2 regions of the Agrobacterium larrymoorei genome follow, and region 2 is predicted to be linked to the other one. Evidence: riboswitches for the same ligand, from Rfam matches in the RefSeq annotation. Region 2 holds a riboswitch; the other holds the start of a gene.
The links. Region 2 has a riboswitch for cobalamin ahead of bluB (5,6-dimethylbenzimidazole synthase). Riboswitches for the same ligand answer to the same signal wherever they lie in the genome.
Positions count from the first base shown of each region.

Region 1: linked by a shared signal. The riboswitch ahead of CFBP5473_RS11205 (CbtB domain-containing protein) and the one ahead of bluB (5,6-dimethylbenzimidazole synthase) in region 2 are both predicted to bind cobalamin.

Region 1 covers NZ_CP039691.1:2,311,188-2,319,230, forward strand. Annotated here, with positions in the region: gene CFBP5473_RS11185 (GNAT family N-acetyltransferase) at 1-404, shown strand, start outside; gene CFBP5473_RS11190 (type 1 glutamine amidotransferase family protein) at 432-1,004, shown strand; gene CFBP5473_RS11195 (hypothetical protein) at 1,001-1,324, opposite strand; gene CFBP5473_RS11200 (CbtA family protein) at 1,326-2,033, opposite strand; gene CFBP5473_RS11205 (CbtB domain-containing protein) at 2,048-2,230, opposite strand; cobalamin riboswitch at 2,375-2,589, opposite strand; gene CFBP5473_RS11210 (methyl-accepting chemotaxis protein) at 2,692-4,596, opposite strand; gene CFBP5473_RS11215 (cytochrome c) at 5,006-5,923, opposite strand; gene CFBP5473_RS11220 (c-type cytochrome) at 5,999-6,430, opposite strand; gene CFBP5473_RS11225 (LysE family translocator) at 6,621-7,256, opposite strand; gene CFBP5473_RS11230 (metallophosphoesterase) at 7,442-8,043, opposite strand, start outside.
Region 2 covers NZ_CP039691.1:1,796,514-1,804,556, reverse strand. Annotated here, with positions in the region: gene CFBP5473_RS08580 (LTA synthase family protein) at 1-1,313, opposite strand, end outside; gene CFBP5473_RS08575 (NAD+ synthase) at 1,598-3,277, shown strand; gene CFBP5473_RS08570 (TolB family protein) at 3,314-4,144, shown strand; cobalamin riboswitch at 4,177-4,356, shown strand; gene bluB (5,6-dimethylbenzimidazole synthase) at 4,467-5,147, shown strand; gene CFBP5473_RS08560 (DUF2865 domain-containing protein) at 5,149-6,273, opposite strand; gene CFBP5473_RS08555 (NADP-dependent malic enzyme) at 6,455-8,043, opposite strand, start outside.

The DNA.
Region 1 (8,043 bases), 510 kb from region 2:
ACGAGATGATCACGCTTTTGGCGGCTCATCATGGTGATGCGGCGGCGATTACGCCGGAAAAGCTGGAGCGTGATCTCTTCGCGCAAATCCCCTGGATCACAGCACTTGTTGCAGAAGCCGATGGCGAGTTGATCGGCTACGCGATCCTCGTGCCGCTCTACCGTGCGCAGGAAGGTCGTCGCGGTATGGAACTGCATCACCTCTTCGTGCGGGATGGGCATCGCGGCCACGGCACTGGCCAGCATCTGGTTTCCCGTGCGCGTGACGTGGCGAAGCGTTGCGGCTGTGATTTCCTGTCCGTTGGTGCTGCCACCGGCAATTTCGCCGCACATAAGTTCTACGAAAACATGGATTTCGTACCGCGCCCGGTCACCGGCATGCGCTTCATGCAGGCGCTTTCCTGAGACACGCACAGACGTTCGGAGGATGACATGACGCGTATCGCCATAGCGCTGACAGAGGAATTTGCCGACTGGGAGCCCGCTCTGCTGGCTGCCGCCGCACGCGGTTATCTGGGCGTGGAGATCGTCACTGCATCGCCCGATGGCAAGCCCTTGACGTCCATGGGTGGGCTGAAGGTGATGCCGGACACGGCCTATGAAGCGCTCGACCCCGACGATATCGATGCGCTCGTCATTCCCGGCGGATTGAGCTGGGAAAAAGGTGCTGCGCCCGATTTTACCGATCTGGTCCATCGGTTTCGCGCGCAGGACCGCGTTGTGGCGGGTATTTGTGCGGCGGCGAGCGCGCTTGCGGGAACGGGCGTCCTGAACCATGCGGCACATACCGGCAACTCGCTCGCCTCGCATCAGCGATACGAGATGTACGAGGGTGCCGGGCTTTATCGCGACCAGCCACAGGCCGTCAGCGACAAGGGTATCGTTACCGCGCCGGGGAATTCTCCGGTCACGTTTGCTGCCGAAGTCCTGAAGGCGCTGGACCTGTGGGGGCCGGAAGCCGAAGCGGAGATTTCGGTGTTTTCCGCCGAGCATCTCAAGCCTTAACGATCCAGAACACGGCAGCGGCGCGCTGGTCCTTTCGCGCTTTCTGCCGAACTGGCTCGCCGCACATCACGGCTGTTGATGTGCAGGCTGTGGTTCTTTGGGATGTTCATCAGGTCGATCTTGCTGCGCGCAGCAGCGAGGAATGATGCTTGATTTCCATGAAAATAATCCAGGCAACGCTCTTTCGACGGCGTTTCCGGCAGAAGCGCCTTGAAGGCCAGGCGGTGCATGGCGCAGGCTGCGCCATGGCCGGGGACGGGGAAACGCAGACAATCGAGCTCATCGCTCCACTCGGCTGCGCTCCCCTCGCCCTCTATCATTTCACTTGACCAATTCGAAGCGCTTGAGGAACAGACCGCTGAGCGAACCGAGGATCAGCCAGAAGACGAAGCTGGTAACCGTTGCGACGACGACGAAGCGGCGTTCGAGCGGCAGGGGCGCCAGCGCATGTTCCCCCTCAGGCGGCAGGGGTGCGCCGACGATGTGCGGCGCGACGATGAGCAGGACCGCAAGCAGGATGGCCCATGGCTCCGTGCGCCGGAAGGCAAGCAGCGCGATGCCGCCTGCCGTTGCTGCAACGGTTGCGAGCCACCAGATTTGACGGGCGTTGAGATCGGCAGCCGGGCTGCCCGGCAATTCAGGCGGAAGGCCGATCATGGGTGCCAGCATCACGGCTGCAAAGCCGGAAAGCCCCCAGAACAGCCCTTCGCGCCAGCCGCCCTGCGCACCGCGCAGCGAGATCAGCCCGGTCAGCACCAGCGCATAACCGATTGCGGTCAAGACGTTGGCGGCAATCGTATAGGCGTTACGCTCGAAACCATCGGCAGGTGCCCAGGCTTCCTCGTCATGGTGGTGGTCCGCGGGCGTGCCAGCCGCATGGGTGTGCCCGGCATCACCACCGGCGCTCTCGAATGTTTCCGCCTGAAGGATGAGCGGTGTGGTGCCGATGGCCTGCATGGCGCTCGTCGCAAGGCCCGCAATCAGCCCGACAAGCACGGCAGTAAAGACGATGTTTCTGAAAAACGGCATGGTTCCCCTCCCCCTCAATGGCACGGGAAGGCGTTGGCGTGGCGCGTATCATGCGCCGCATTGTGCATGGCTTCCACATGCGAGAAGCCAACGAAACCGACGATGAACAGGCCAAGCGCAATAGCGCTTAAGCCCTGCAATATCTTGGATGTGCTGGTGGAAATGGCGCTTGAGGCCGTATTTTGATGGATAGACATAGTGACCCTCTCCTTTGAGCGGCGGCCTGCATGGCGCAGCGCGCGCGCTTTCAACATTCACCACGGGGAAAAGATAAACAGGGTTCTCAGGGCGGATAGAGCCGACCTGCCAACCGTGCTCTTCCGGACACCCCGCCGGCATTGACGACACTTACAGCGATGGCAGGTCTCCTGGCTCACGGGTCGTCACCTTGAAAACACCTTCCCGATCCGGGTTTGCCGGATCAGTGGTCATTGTTTTCAGGCTCTCCGCTCACAGTTGCGGGGGCAGCCACGAATGAGAGCGAATGCTCGCTCCTATCGTATTCCCTTTTCACTTTCCGGGCGAACCCGGAAAGACCATCACACGTCTGTTATCAGGCAGTGGTTGTGGAGAGTCAATTCTCGTCATCACGCTTGACCCGATTTTCGGTATCAGGCGTAACGTGAGCGTTTCCACATTGAATGGAAACGCTCAACCATCAGAAGGATTGCCAGCCACTATTGGCGGTCTTCAGCGATGCGGCTGGTTGAGGGCGAGACATGGCAGCAGCCGTTTGGCGCAGGGCAGAGGCCTGTGCCGAAGCCCGGCCCGTGCCCCCGTCTTCCAACTGGAACCGTTCTACCAGGGAGCGAAGCTTTGCAGCCTCCTGCGCAAGGGTGCTGGAGGCGGCGGTGGATTGTTCCACCATGGCTGCATTCTGCTGGGTCGTCTGGTCCATGGCGTTGACGGCGGTGTTGATTTCCACAAGCCCTGTGGATTGCTCCCGCGCCGAAATGGCGATGGATTCCATATGGCCGTTCACTTCAACGATAAAGGCACCGATGGTCTTCAGGGCATCGCCAGTATCGCGCACCAACCGCACGCCGCTTTCCACCTCGGTAGAGGAGTTCTGGATCAAGCTTTTGATTTCCTTGGCTGCCTGAGCGGAACGCTGAGCGAGTTCCCGCACTTCCTGTGCCACGACAGCAAAGCCTTTTCCAGCCTCACCAGCACGGGCGGCTTCCACGCCAGCGTTCAGCGCCAGCAAGTTGGTCTGGAAGGCAATCTCATCTATGACGCCGATGATATTGGAAATCTGCTGCGAAGACTGCTCGATCTTGCGCATCGCTTCTTCTGCCTGTGAAACGACCTGTGCGGACTTGACAGCAGAGCTGTTGGCCTGGCTCGTAACGCTTCGCGCTTCTTCCGTGCGTTTGGAGGAATTGCTGACATTGGCAACGATCTGGTCGAGAGCCGCTGCGGTTTCTTCCAGCGAGGCGGCCTGCTGTTCGGTCCGGCGGGACAAATCGTCCGCACCGGCTGCAATTTCCCGCGTGCCATCGTCCATCGTTGAAATCGACTGCGAGATGTCCTTCAGCGTATCCCCAAGCTGGCGGACGGACTGGTTGAAATCATGCCGCAACGCTTCGAAATCCGGTGCGAAAGCTTCGTTGAGCTGGAAGGCGAGATCCCCTTCCGCAAGCCGCTTCAGCCCGGCAGCAAGGCCGGATGTGGCAATGCGCAAGCGTTCTGCCGCGTCGGCCTCTGCTTTTTCCTGCGTTGCAATCCGGTCGGCTTCGGCACGGTTACGGTTTTCCTCGGCCTCCGTTTCCAGGCGCCTGTTGGTGAGTGCTGCCTGACGGAAGATTTCAACCGCGCCAGCCATTTCGCCAATCTCGTCAGCGCGGCCAGAATAGGGAATGGCGGAAGCCGCATCGCCCTCGGCAAGCCGCTTCATCGAGCCGGTGATTTGACTGATGGGCTTTGTTACGCCCTGCAGAACGAAGCCAACGGACGCAACGACGATCAGCGCCACAAAGCCAAGCGTCAACGTGGCAATGGTGAAAGTCGTGTCGTAAGCAGCGGCACTCAAGGCGTAGCTGGAATCAGAGCCGGAATTGTTGAGCGCGATGATCTGATCGAGCTGAGTGCCGACGGCATCATAAACACTGCGCATCTGTGTTTTGTAGAAAGCCGATGCTTCTTCGGTGTTGTTGGCGCGTGAAAGCACCATCAGCTTGTCATGCAGCGCCTTGTAGCTTTTCCACTGATCTGAGAAAGTAGCGTAAAGCTTGCGTTCTTCATCGGAAGAAATCAGACGCTGATATGTCTCACGCAGTTCTTCGATTTTGCGATCGGCGATGCCGATATCGCTTTCCGCACTCTGCATTTCTTTCGCGTCCGTCGACATGACGTGCGCGCCCTCGGCGATACGAAAATCGCCCGCGGCGGTGTTTATGGCATTGGCCGTTCTGATGCTGGGCAACCAGTTGGTGGCAATTTCTTTCGTTGCTTCGTTCGTACGCGACAGGCCCGTCAATGCGATATAGCCAAAGATGGCGCACGCACCCGCAATCACGACTAAAATGGAAATCAGCAAGGTTTTTATATTCGGACGTTTCATGGGAGAAATCCCTGGGTCTAACGGAAGGCACGTTGCAGAAGACGCCTGCCGGACTGAAGCTGTCCTAAGGTTCCGGTCGTGCGTGGGCTCTCGTCATGAGGCAAACCTTTATTAGCCATAACAAGTAAACAAAGTAAAAATTATCTAATATAGTTTTAAAGCATAAATTAATATAATATAAAAATGTAGTTTTCCTGCTCAATACTCCAAATACAACTTAAAATAAGCAATAATCACAAAAAATCCGAATTATTAGTGTCACACCTCTACTTGTGGATTCACCGCATTTTATAAAATGCCCTGATTTTGTCCAAAGCAGATCAGGGCGGCGAGACAGAACCCCCCGCAATGACAACTCGAACAGGATTAAGCGGACGGATCGCTATCGCGGGACAAGCAACGATAAAGATCAGCGCGATGGCACAGCCTTGAGATAGGCCGCAATCGCATTGCGGTCTTCTGCCGTCCGCCGTGCCATGTTCTGCTGGACTTTTACCATGGAGCCGCCCGCGCTATCGAATTCCGGCGTAAAGCCGGTTTCGAGGTAGTTGGCGATGTCTTCTTTGGTCCAGGAGCCGATGGCCTTCGAGCCGGGGGTGATATCGGGAATGGTGCCCTCACCTTCCGGGTTCGGGCCGCCAGCCAGCCACTTGTCCTTCACGAAGCCGCCCAGCATATCGCGCGGCGTGTGGCACTCGCCGCAATGGCCGGGGCCTTCCACCAGATACTGACCGCGCGCCACTTCCGTATCGGCATTGGCCAGCTCCACGCGCGGCTGGCCCTTGTCGAAATAGAGGAACTTCCAGCCGCCGAGCGTGAGGCGCATGTTGAAGGGGAATGGCAGATCATGGCCCGGCGCATCATTGGTGCTTGCGGGCAAGGTTTTCAGATAGCCGAAGAGATCGTTGATATCCTGCGGCGTCATCCGTGCGTAGGAATTATAGGGGAAGGACGGGTAGAGATGCTCACCGTTTTTGCCCACACCCCGGGTCATGGCATCGCCGAATTCGGCGACCGTCCAGCCTCCGATCCCGTGGTTTGGATCAGGCGAGATATTAGGCATGTGGAAGGTGCCGAAGGGGCTTGGCAGAGCCTGCCCGCCCGCAAGCGTCTTCAGCGCATCGCCCGTTGCATCCGGTGCGGCGTGACAGCTTGCGCAGCCGCCCGCCCAGAACAGCGTTTCGCCATTGGCCAGATCCGGCTCGCCTAAATTGGCCCAGTGGCTTGGCGGCTGGCGCTGGGGTTCGGTTACCCACATGAAAATGCCGAAACCGGCAATACCGGCAACCACGATGCCACCGCCAAGCTTTGCCCAGATGGACGCCATCACCCACTCCGCTCATCAATAAAAATATTGTAAAAAATGGCCCGCCGCTGAACCAGCGGGCCTTGATATTCAGCGTTACTTCTTCACACGGTAGGTCTGATGGCAGGAGCTGCAATCCGCGCCGAGCGTCTTGAGAGCCGCACCCGTGCTGGCCTGATCCGTCGGCAGCTGTGCCAGAACAGCATCCGCATCCGCGCCGAGCTTTTCGGACTTGGACTTGAAGTCTGCGAAATTCTGCCAGATGGCCGGTGCAGCAGCGCCGCCTTCGGAACCTGCCGGGAACTGATCCGGGAAGGCCTTGGCATTGGTGCTGATGGTGGTGACGGCGGTCTTCACGGTTTCGGCGTCGTAGGGCTTTTCACCCTTGGCAATGGCGCCCAGCGCACCCATGGCGCCGCCGATCTGCTTCATCAAGCCTTCGCGTTTTTCAACTTCGCCAGCAGCGGAAACCGCTCCGGCGCAAAGACAGCCTATAAGAAAAGATGCGGCAATCGTCTTAAGTTTCATTGTCTCTCTCCTTGATCCGGCGCACCGGATGCGGTGGTCGTTCGCTCTTTCCGCAGTATCGGATCATGCCCGGCGGGAACCGGACAGCGTGCGGAGTCGAACAGTGTGGAAGATGCCTGCTTCACATGGCAAAAAGAAGTCACATTCCGGTGATTTTTACAGTGAAATCAGTAGCCTGAAGTGGGTATTTTCAGTTGCCTTTTACGCCTTCCCAAAGGGTGAAACAGGCAACGATGACCAGCAGCAGACCGGCTGCCCTGCCGATGAATATGGTGGCACGGGGTGAAGACACGAGGAAATCCCGGCTCTTGCCCGCCGTCATCGCCAGCGTGCCATACACGGCAAGCTGCGTTCCCGCCGTCATCAGCCCCATGATGATGCCCTGTATCCAGATCGGGCCGTAAGCGGGTTTTAGAAATTGCGGATAGACCGCCATCATGAAGAGATAGGCTTTGGGGTTGCTGAGGCAGGTGATGATACCGCGCCGGAAGGCCCGCCAGGCGGAAGCGCTGGCGCTGACCTCATCCCCTTCGATCACGATGGAACTGCGGATAAGGCTGAAGCCGATCCAGATCATATAGGCCGCGCCGAAAATCATCAGTGGCTTGAACAGAACCGGCATCACGGTTGCCAGCAGGCCGACGCCCACCGCGCCATAAAGCGAATGCACAACACCGCCTGCCATGATGCCGGAGGTTGCCGAAAGCCCGACCTTGCGCCCACCCGTCAAGGAACTTGCCAGCACAAGCAGCATATCGATGCCCGGCAGGATGATGATGCCGAACAGGAGCGTGAAATAAAGCCAGAGATTTTCACTGTAGGTCATATCGGCAGTCCTGAAATAGATCGGTGAAATAATCAGTCGATAACAGGCGGAATCCTCCCGCTTTACCGAGAAATATCAAATGAATAAGTGTGGTGAATTCATCTCGCAGACGATGCGTTTTCGCGCGCAGTAAGGCGCGTTCTGCTGTGGTCGATGAATGTCGGTGTCTGCTCTGAAACCTGGGTTCAGAATGCCAGCGTGCGCGTGGTCTCCCGGCCAAAGCCACGGATTTCGATCCGGTCGGAATAGACATCCGCGATGGCGAAACTATTCTGGTCCGGCGTGTCCACCATGCCTTTGAAATTGACGAAGTGGGTGTTGCCGATCACGCCGTAATTGCCCTCGTGATTATGGCCGCAGAACCATGCCTTCACGCTGTGATGTGCGGCAATCAGCTTCAGCACCTCCGGCGCGTCCCACATATTATGGGCGTTTTCCGGATAAAGCGGATAATGGCAGAACAGCACGACATGCTCATCCATAGCATCCGCAGCCGCAAGCGTTGCCCGCAGCCACGCCACCTGCTCGTCACTGAAAGAGCCGTTCCAATCCTGCGCGTTGATCGCGCCCACCTGCCTCAGCGCGTCGAGACGGCTTGCAGCCAGTTCCCGCCGCGGATCACCCGGCGGCGGCGCGAAGGTGCTGACATCATTGCCATCCAGCACGAAAAAGCGGAATTTGCCGATGCTGAAATCATGCCACTGGCTTGGCATGCCCAGGCGCTGATGCACCTGCGCCAGATATTGCGGCTCAACCGCGAAATCATGGTTGCCCGGCAGCAGCAGGG
Region 2 (8,043 bases):
TCGCCGCGGACTGAGATGCTGTTTTCTGTGTAGCGGTTCGGCTCATAGGGTCCGTGTCCCTGCAGGGTGACGGCAAAGAGGAACTGCGGCTTTTCCGCTGCATCCACCGTCTGGATGATTTCGTTGGTCAGCGACGCATCCGAGGCGAAGGTGCCGCGCTTTTCCATGGGCGGCATGTTTTCTTCCGAGCGGAATTCCTCGAAGCCGAAATGCTTATAGACTTCCTTGCGATTCCAGAACCACTCCTGAAACGGATGCATGGCAATGGCGGAGTAACCTTCGCCACGAAAGAATGTGGCCAAGGAAGGTACCGGTCTGCGGATATATTGCTGATAGGGGATGCTGCCATAGGGCAGGAAAGCATTGCTGAAACCGGTTAGCGCTTCGAATTCCACATTGGCCGTCATGCCGCCGAACTCCGGCGAAAAAACGTGGCCGGACTGCTTGCTGCGGATCGTAGGCATCGGATCACGCGACAGGGAGACAGTCTTGAGGCGCGTTGGATCCCACAGCGACTCGCTCATGATCATGATCACATCCGGCAGTTTGCTGTGGTTCACGGCATAGGCCGATCCATCGGATGAGATGTCCGTGATGGCGTTCTCGCCGTAACCTTCCGGCGCGCTTACGTTTGCCATCGGAATGTTGAAGGCAAAGGCCATGATGAAGCCGTTGTGGCGATAATTTTCCTTCTGATCCCACATCATCGGAATGATGTTCAGCCGGTCCCTGACCCAGGAATAATGCGAATATTCCATCAGCGAACCGAGACCCGCCAGCAGCGGAACCGCCAGCGCCACCCGCCACACGCGCGAGCCCGTGGACATGATCGGCGCATGCTGGCGGCAGAAACGCCACAGCCAAACAGCGCCAACAGTTGCCGCAACGAGAACCAGCGAAAGCAGCAGGGCCGTGAAGGGCTGCGCCTTCAACATGGCCGGAAGCAGCTGGATGATCTGGCGGCCGAACAGCAGATCGGACGGATAAAGCGGATCCGACAGATAAAGCTGCTTCTGGCTGGAGATGAATGCAGGCATTATCAACAGCGGAACGGCAAGCAGAAGCGACTGATAATAACGCCCGAAGAGCGCATCGAGCGCCATCAGCCCCAGCACGAGGGCGGCGATGGTCGTCAGGCCCGGACGGGTGGGCGAGGTCAGGAAAGCGCCGACATCATGCAGCGTGCCGCGCGCAATCCATTCCATGCAGACGATGAGCAGTATGGCGGCCAGAGTGAGGTTGACGAAGGGATAAAGATCATTCGCAAGCTGGTTGGGGGACCATGTCCACGGTTTTGAAAGGACGAGCTTCATCCTTTCGGCAACCGTTGTTTTGGGCACCGAATTCGTCACTGTATTACTCCGGCAGTCTGGGAACGGGCGGTGAATCGCCTGTCATGAATGTGTCATCTAACTGTCACATAAGCGCGGTGAACGCGACATGAACTAGGCAAAATTCACAAGCCTTCACGATAACCATCGCGTGAGCGGCATAATCGCCATTGGCTTGTTCGAAATTTTCTTGACTAGACGTTGTTTCAGAACAGTTTTTGTCCTGCGCGTTGCGCAGCGTGGCGCGGCGCTATAATGAGGAAGGCATGAGCACAGCAGACACCATTCCCCAGATCTTGCGGATTGCCATTGGGCAATTCAACCCAACCGTTGGCGATGTTGCAGGCAACCTTGCCAAGGCGCGAGAGGCGAGAGCGGACGCGGCATCTCAGGGTGCCGATCTGCTTCTTCTGACCGAACTTTTCATCTCCGGCTACCCGCCGGAAGATCTGGTTCTGAAACCCGCTTTCCTCAAATCCTGCCTGAAAGCGGTCGAGGATCTGGCCGCCGACACGGTGGATGGCGGGCCGGGCGTAATCATCGGGTTCCCGCGACAGGGAGAGGTGGGGCGTCACAACTCGGTGGCTTTGCTGGATGGCGGCAAGATCATCGCGCTGCGCGATAAGGTGGATCTGCCAAATTACGGCGAGTTCGATGAGAAGCGTGTTTTCAGCGAAGGCTCCATCTCAGGCCCCTATAATTTCAGGGGTGTTCGCATCGGTATTCCGATCTGCGAAGAAATCTGGAACGATCTCGGCGTGTGCGAGACGCTTGCCGAAGCCGGTGCCGAAATGCTGCTGGTGCCGAATGGTTCGCCCTACTATCGCGGCAAGGTCGATGTTCGCCATCAGGTAGCTCTGCGTCAGGTGATCGAAAGCGGACTGCCACTGATTTTCGCAAACCAGCTTGGCGGGCAGGATGAGCTCGTCTTCGATGGCGCAAGCTTCGGCTTCAATGCGGACAAGACATTGGCTTTCCAGATGAGCCAGTTCGAACCGACGCTGGCCGTGACCGACTGGAAACGCACAGAGCGCGGATGGCACTGCGCGCAAGGCCCGGTTTCGCACATACCGGAAGGGGAAGAGGCCGATTATCGCGCCTGCGTTCTGGGTTTCCGCGATTACGTCAACAAAAACGGCTTCAAGAGCGTTGTGCTCGGTCTTTCCGGCGGTATCGATTCGGCCATCTGCGCTGCGATTGCGGTGGATGCGCTGGGCGAGGAGCGTGTGCGCTGCATCATGCTGCCGTATCGCTATACTTCGGAGGAATCGCTGAAAGACGCGGCAGATTGCGCCAAGGCGCTGGGTTGCCGCTACGATATCGTGCCGATTGCCGAACCCGTGGACGGTTTCATGTCAGCGCTGGCCGATCTGTTCGAGGGGACGGAAGAAGGCATCACCGAGGAAAATCTTCAGAGCCGCGCGCGCGGCACGATCCTCATGGCCGTTTCCAACAAGTTCGGCTCCATGGTGGTTACGACCGGCAACAAGTCCGAGATGTCGGTAGGTTACGCCACGCTTTATGGCGACATGAATGGCGGCTTCAATCCGATCAAAGACCTCTACAAGATGCAGGTCTACGCCATTTCCAGATGGCGCAACGCGCATGTGCCGCCGGATACTTTGGGACCTTCCGGTGAGGTCATTCCCGAAAACATCCTCTCCAAGGCACCTTCGGCAGAACTGCGTCCGAACCAGACCGACCAGGATTCGCTACCGCCTTATCCGGTGCTGGACGATATTCTGGAATGCCTCGTGGAGCAGGAAATGTCGGTGGATGAGATCGTTGCCCGCGGCCACGATGTCGCGACGGTCCACCGTATCGAGCATCTGCTTTATCTTGCGGAATACAAGCGCCGCCAGTCCGCGCCGGGCGTGAAGATCACCAAGAAGAATTTCGGTCGCGACCGGCGCTACCCGATCACCAATCGCTTCCGCGACAGGTGATCGCGGGTATTCGACTGGCGTGTGCAGGGAGGAAGAATGCGCAGTTCCATCGAGATCTATGACATCCGCACGCGCCAGAACCGGGTCGTTTGGCAAACGAGTGCACTGTTCGAAGCGCCCAATTGGTCGCCGGATGGGCGATATCTGTTGTTGAACAGCGGTGGCCTGCTTTATCGGCTGTCGCTGGATGGAGACACGAAAGCCGAGAAAGTCGATACCGGCTTTGCGACCGAGTGCAACAATGATCACGGTATTTCGCCGGATGGTTCGCTCTATGCGATTTCGGATAAGGTTGAGTTCGGCAAAAGCGCGATTTATCTTCTGCCGTCGTCCGGCGGCGCTCCACGATTGATGACGAAAAACCTGCCATCCTATTGGCATGGCTGGGCGCCGGATGGCAAAAGCTTTGCCTATTGCGGTATCCGCGATCAGGTTTTCGATATCTACGCCATGGATGTCGAGACCGGCACCGAGACGCTGCTCACGCATGGCGAAGGCCGGAATGACGGGCCGGATTATTCGCCGGATGGCGCGTGGATCTATTTCAATTCCAGCCGCACGGGGCAGATGCAGATTTGGCGGGTCAGGCCGGACGGCTCCGACGTAGAGCGGATCACCGACAGTGCGTATGGTGACTGGTTTCCTCATCCGTCTCCGAAAGGAGACAAGGTGGTCTTCATTTCCTATGACAGCGACGTTTTCGATCACCCTCGCGATCTCGATGTGCGTGTGCGGTTGATGGACCCGGATGGGAGCAATGTTGAAACGCTGTTCGATCTGTTCGGCGGGCAGGGCACGATGAATTCTCCCAACTGGTCACCGTATGGTGATGAGTTTGCTTATGTCCGGTATTTCCCTGCCGAATGATGCAGCGGCGCTTGCGCCATTGCGTAAATTTCCCCATAGCTTCCCCGTCAGGTGCCTGCTTCTAGCGGGAGAATCGGGAATGCGGTGAGAGACCGCGACGTGCCCAACGCTGTGAGGCGGATGCCTGTTGCCATGAGCCACTGAGTTTTCGGGAAGGCGGCAGCGGGCAGATGAAGCCAAGTCAGAAGACCGGCCTGACGAGATAGACCGACCCGCGTGGACGGCGGAAGGTTTTGAGAAATGCTGTTTGCCTGGTGCTCTTACGAGGCATGGCAAGGAGCTTTCTCGGCATTGTTGGGGATTGACGATGCGGTCTGATGCTATGCGGCACAAGCTGGTGCCGGTTTGTGAATTTTCCGATGACGACAAGGCTGCGGTTTACCACGCCATCGAGACGCGACGCGATGTAAGGGACCAGTTTTTGCCCGATCCTTTGCCGGATGTGTTGGTTCGCAGGCTGCTCGAAGCTGCGCACGCAGCACCCTCGGTTGGCTTCATGCAGCCGTGGAATTTCACACTGGTCAGCGATGCGGCAACGAAAGAGGAGGTCTGGCGTGCCTTCTCTCGTGCCAATGACGAGGCCAGCGCCATGTTTTCCGATGAAAAACAGGCGCTTTATCGAAGCCTGAAGCTGGAAGGCATTCGCAAGGCGCCGCTGTCGATTTGCGTGACCTGTGATCCCACGCGCGGTGGTGACGTGGTGCTGGGGCGAACCCATAATCCGCGCATGGATGTTTATTCCACCGTCTGTGCCGTGCAAAATCTTTGGCTCGCCGCGCGGGCGGAGGGCATCGGCGTGGGCTGGGTCAGCATTTTTCACGATGCGGATATTCGCAGAATACTCGGCATTCCGCAGCACATCGAAATCGTTGCATGGCTTTGCATCGGGCGCGTCGAGCAGCTTTATGCCGAGCCGGAGCTGGCGGTAAAAGGCTGGCGACAGCGTCTGCCGCTGGACGAGCTGCTTTTCAATGGTCGCTGGGGCGAAACAGGGTGTCGCTAGATTACTGCGCCTGATCCTGCTGCGGCTGCGTGCCTTTCAAAGCCGGATTCTTAAGATCGATCCGGCTGGTCTCTTCAGGCAGGAATTGCGGCCCGACAACGCGGACGTGGCTGCTCTTCGGGTCGTATTCCCGGTCAGGCACCGGCTCCGCCTTGGCTTCCGTCTTCGTTTCCGGCGGCTTGGAAGCCTTGTCACCTTGCGGTGATGGAATTTGCGTGATGCCGGAATAGGGCGTGGATTGCGGTGCGCTGGCCTGCTGTTCCTGCGTCTTCATTTCATCATGGTAAGCGGCCATGTTGCAGCTGCATGAGGAGGACCGGTTGGTGGCAGAGCCATTGCGATAGGCGAAAGCCGTCGGCATGGACGTGTAGGGCTTGCCGGTTTTTGCCGAAACCATGTCCGAACTCTCCTGTCCCTCCATGGCGTGGTAGAAGAGTTCCGTTTCGGTACCCGGACACATGCGCGCGCATTGCGCTGCCTGCGCGCGGAAATCCAGCGGTGTGGCATTGGAAGAAATCGGGAAGAAAGCGCCGTCGCAGGTTCGCACGCACAGCGTTCTCAAACCGCCCTGCATCGGCATATCCGGTGTCGGTGAATAATCGCCCCGTTCTTCTGGTCTCGGGTCGTTGAATGGGTCGGTGTAGCCGCGCGTTTCCGGGTTTCGATAAGGATCGGCGGATGCATAATCCGGGGAGCCTTCATCGAAGCAGCCTTCGGCATCCAGCGCCGCCATGATCCTTTCCCGGTGATCGTCCGACTGGTTGTTGCGCTGCATGGCCAGCATCCGGTCACGGTCTTCGGCGATCATGTCACGCTCTGCCTCGGCCTGCGCCAGTGCATCACCGATTTCGCCGCAGAGCTGCGCATTGGGATTGCCGTAAACGACGATACTGCCTGAGGAGCAGCCATAGCGGCGAAGATCGTTCTTGATCCGGCGCACGATGATATTCTGCTGCGTAAGCGCACTGGCGAACTGGCGAACCTGCGCCGTGTTGCCGATGACGGTGCTGGGCTGGCGAAGCTCGGCCCGGAGGGAATCGCAAATATTGTTGGCCTGCGCGGAAATCGGCGCAGCCAGAAGAACAGCGATTATCGAACCGATCATTAGGCTGCGGCGCGGGGTCAATGGTCCGATCCGTTTCTGCAAGCCTGCCACATGCGGCTCTATCCTCTGAGTGAACATTAATCACAAACGCGAATGGCGTTTATAAGTTCAGGATAGCATAGGGCCGTGCCGCATTGCGGCAACAGCCAGTTCAAAATTGCGTTAATCCGAAATTACGCAAGCGCCGAACACGGCGATGGGCTTATTCGGAAGGCTGGGACGCCTGCACCACGGCCAGCGCCGCCATGTTGACCACGCCACGCGAGGTGACGGTGGGCGACAGGATGTGCGCGGGCAGAGCCGTACCGAGCAGGATCGGGCCGACATGCAGACCTTCCGTCATGGTGCGAACGACGCCGAGCGAGATATTGGCCGCATCGAGGTTCGGGAAGACCAGAAGGTTGGCTTCACCAGACAGCGCGCTGTTCGGCATGGCGCGCTTGCGCAGAATTTCCGACAGCGCAGAACCACCCTGCATTTCACCATCGATTTCGAGTTCCGGCGCGGCATTACGCACGATTTGAAGCGCCCGGCGCATCTTGCGAGCGCTTTCGGAATCGCGCGAGCCGAAATTCGAATGGCTGGCCAGCGCAATCTTCGGCGTGATGCCGAAGCGCTTGATTTCCTTGGCAGCAAGGATCGCCATTTCGGCAACTTCTTCCGAGGTCGGCTCGTAATTGACGAATGTATCGGTCAGGAACAGCGCGCCGCGCTGCGTGATGAGCAGGCTGAGGCCCGCAAACGACTGCGAGCCTTCGCGCTTGCCGATGATCTGGTTTACATCGCGCAGGTGGCGGTCGAAACGTCCTTCCAGACCGCAGATCAGCGCATCCGCTTCTCCGCGCTTGACGGAAAGCGCACCGATGACGGTGGTGTTGGTACGAACGATTGTACGGGCGGCTTCCGGGTTGATACCGGCACGGCCAACCAGCGCGAAGTAATCGTCCACATATTCACGGTAACGCGGATCGTCTTCCGGGTTCACCACGGCAAAATCCGTATGCGGGCGAATGCGCAGGCCGAAGCGCTTCAGGCGCGTTTCGATGATCTGCGGACGACCGATGAGGATCGGGATGCCGGTGCCTTCTTCCAGCAGAACCTGTGCTGCGCGCAGCACGCGCTCGTCTTCGCCTTCTGCAAAGATGATCCGCTTCTTTTCAGCCGTCTTCGCCATGTTGAAGATCGGCTTCATGATGAAGCCGGAGCGCCAGACGAAGCGGTTCAGCTGGTCGAGATAGGCATCGAAATCCGTGATCGGACGCGCGGCCACACCGCTTGCCGCAGCAGCACGGGCAACGGCTGGCGCGATGCGCAGAATGAGGCGCGGATCGAAGGGCGAGGGGATGAGGTAATTCGGGCCGAAGACCGGGGTATCGCCGCTATAGGCTCTGGCCGCGACTTCGGACACTTCTTCGCGCGCCAGTTCCGCAATCGCCTGAACGGCAGCCATCTTCATTTCTTCGTTGATGCTGGTTGCGCCGCAATCCAGCGCACCGCGGAAGATATAAGGGAAGCAGAGAACGTTGTTCACCTGGTTCGGGAAGTCCGAACGACCGGTGCAGATCATCGCATCCGGGCGGGCGGCGCGGGCCACTTCCGGCATGATCTCAGGCGTTGGGTTGGCAAGCGCCAGAATGAGCGGCTTTTCGGCCATCTGCGCCAGAAGCTCAGGCTTCAGAACGCCAGCGGCGGACAGGCCAAGGAAAACATCTGCGCCATCGATGGATTCGGCAAGCGTGCGCTTGTCCGTCTTCTGCGCGTAGATTTCCTTCCACTCGTCCATCAGCGTAT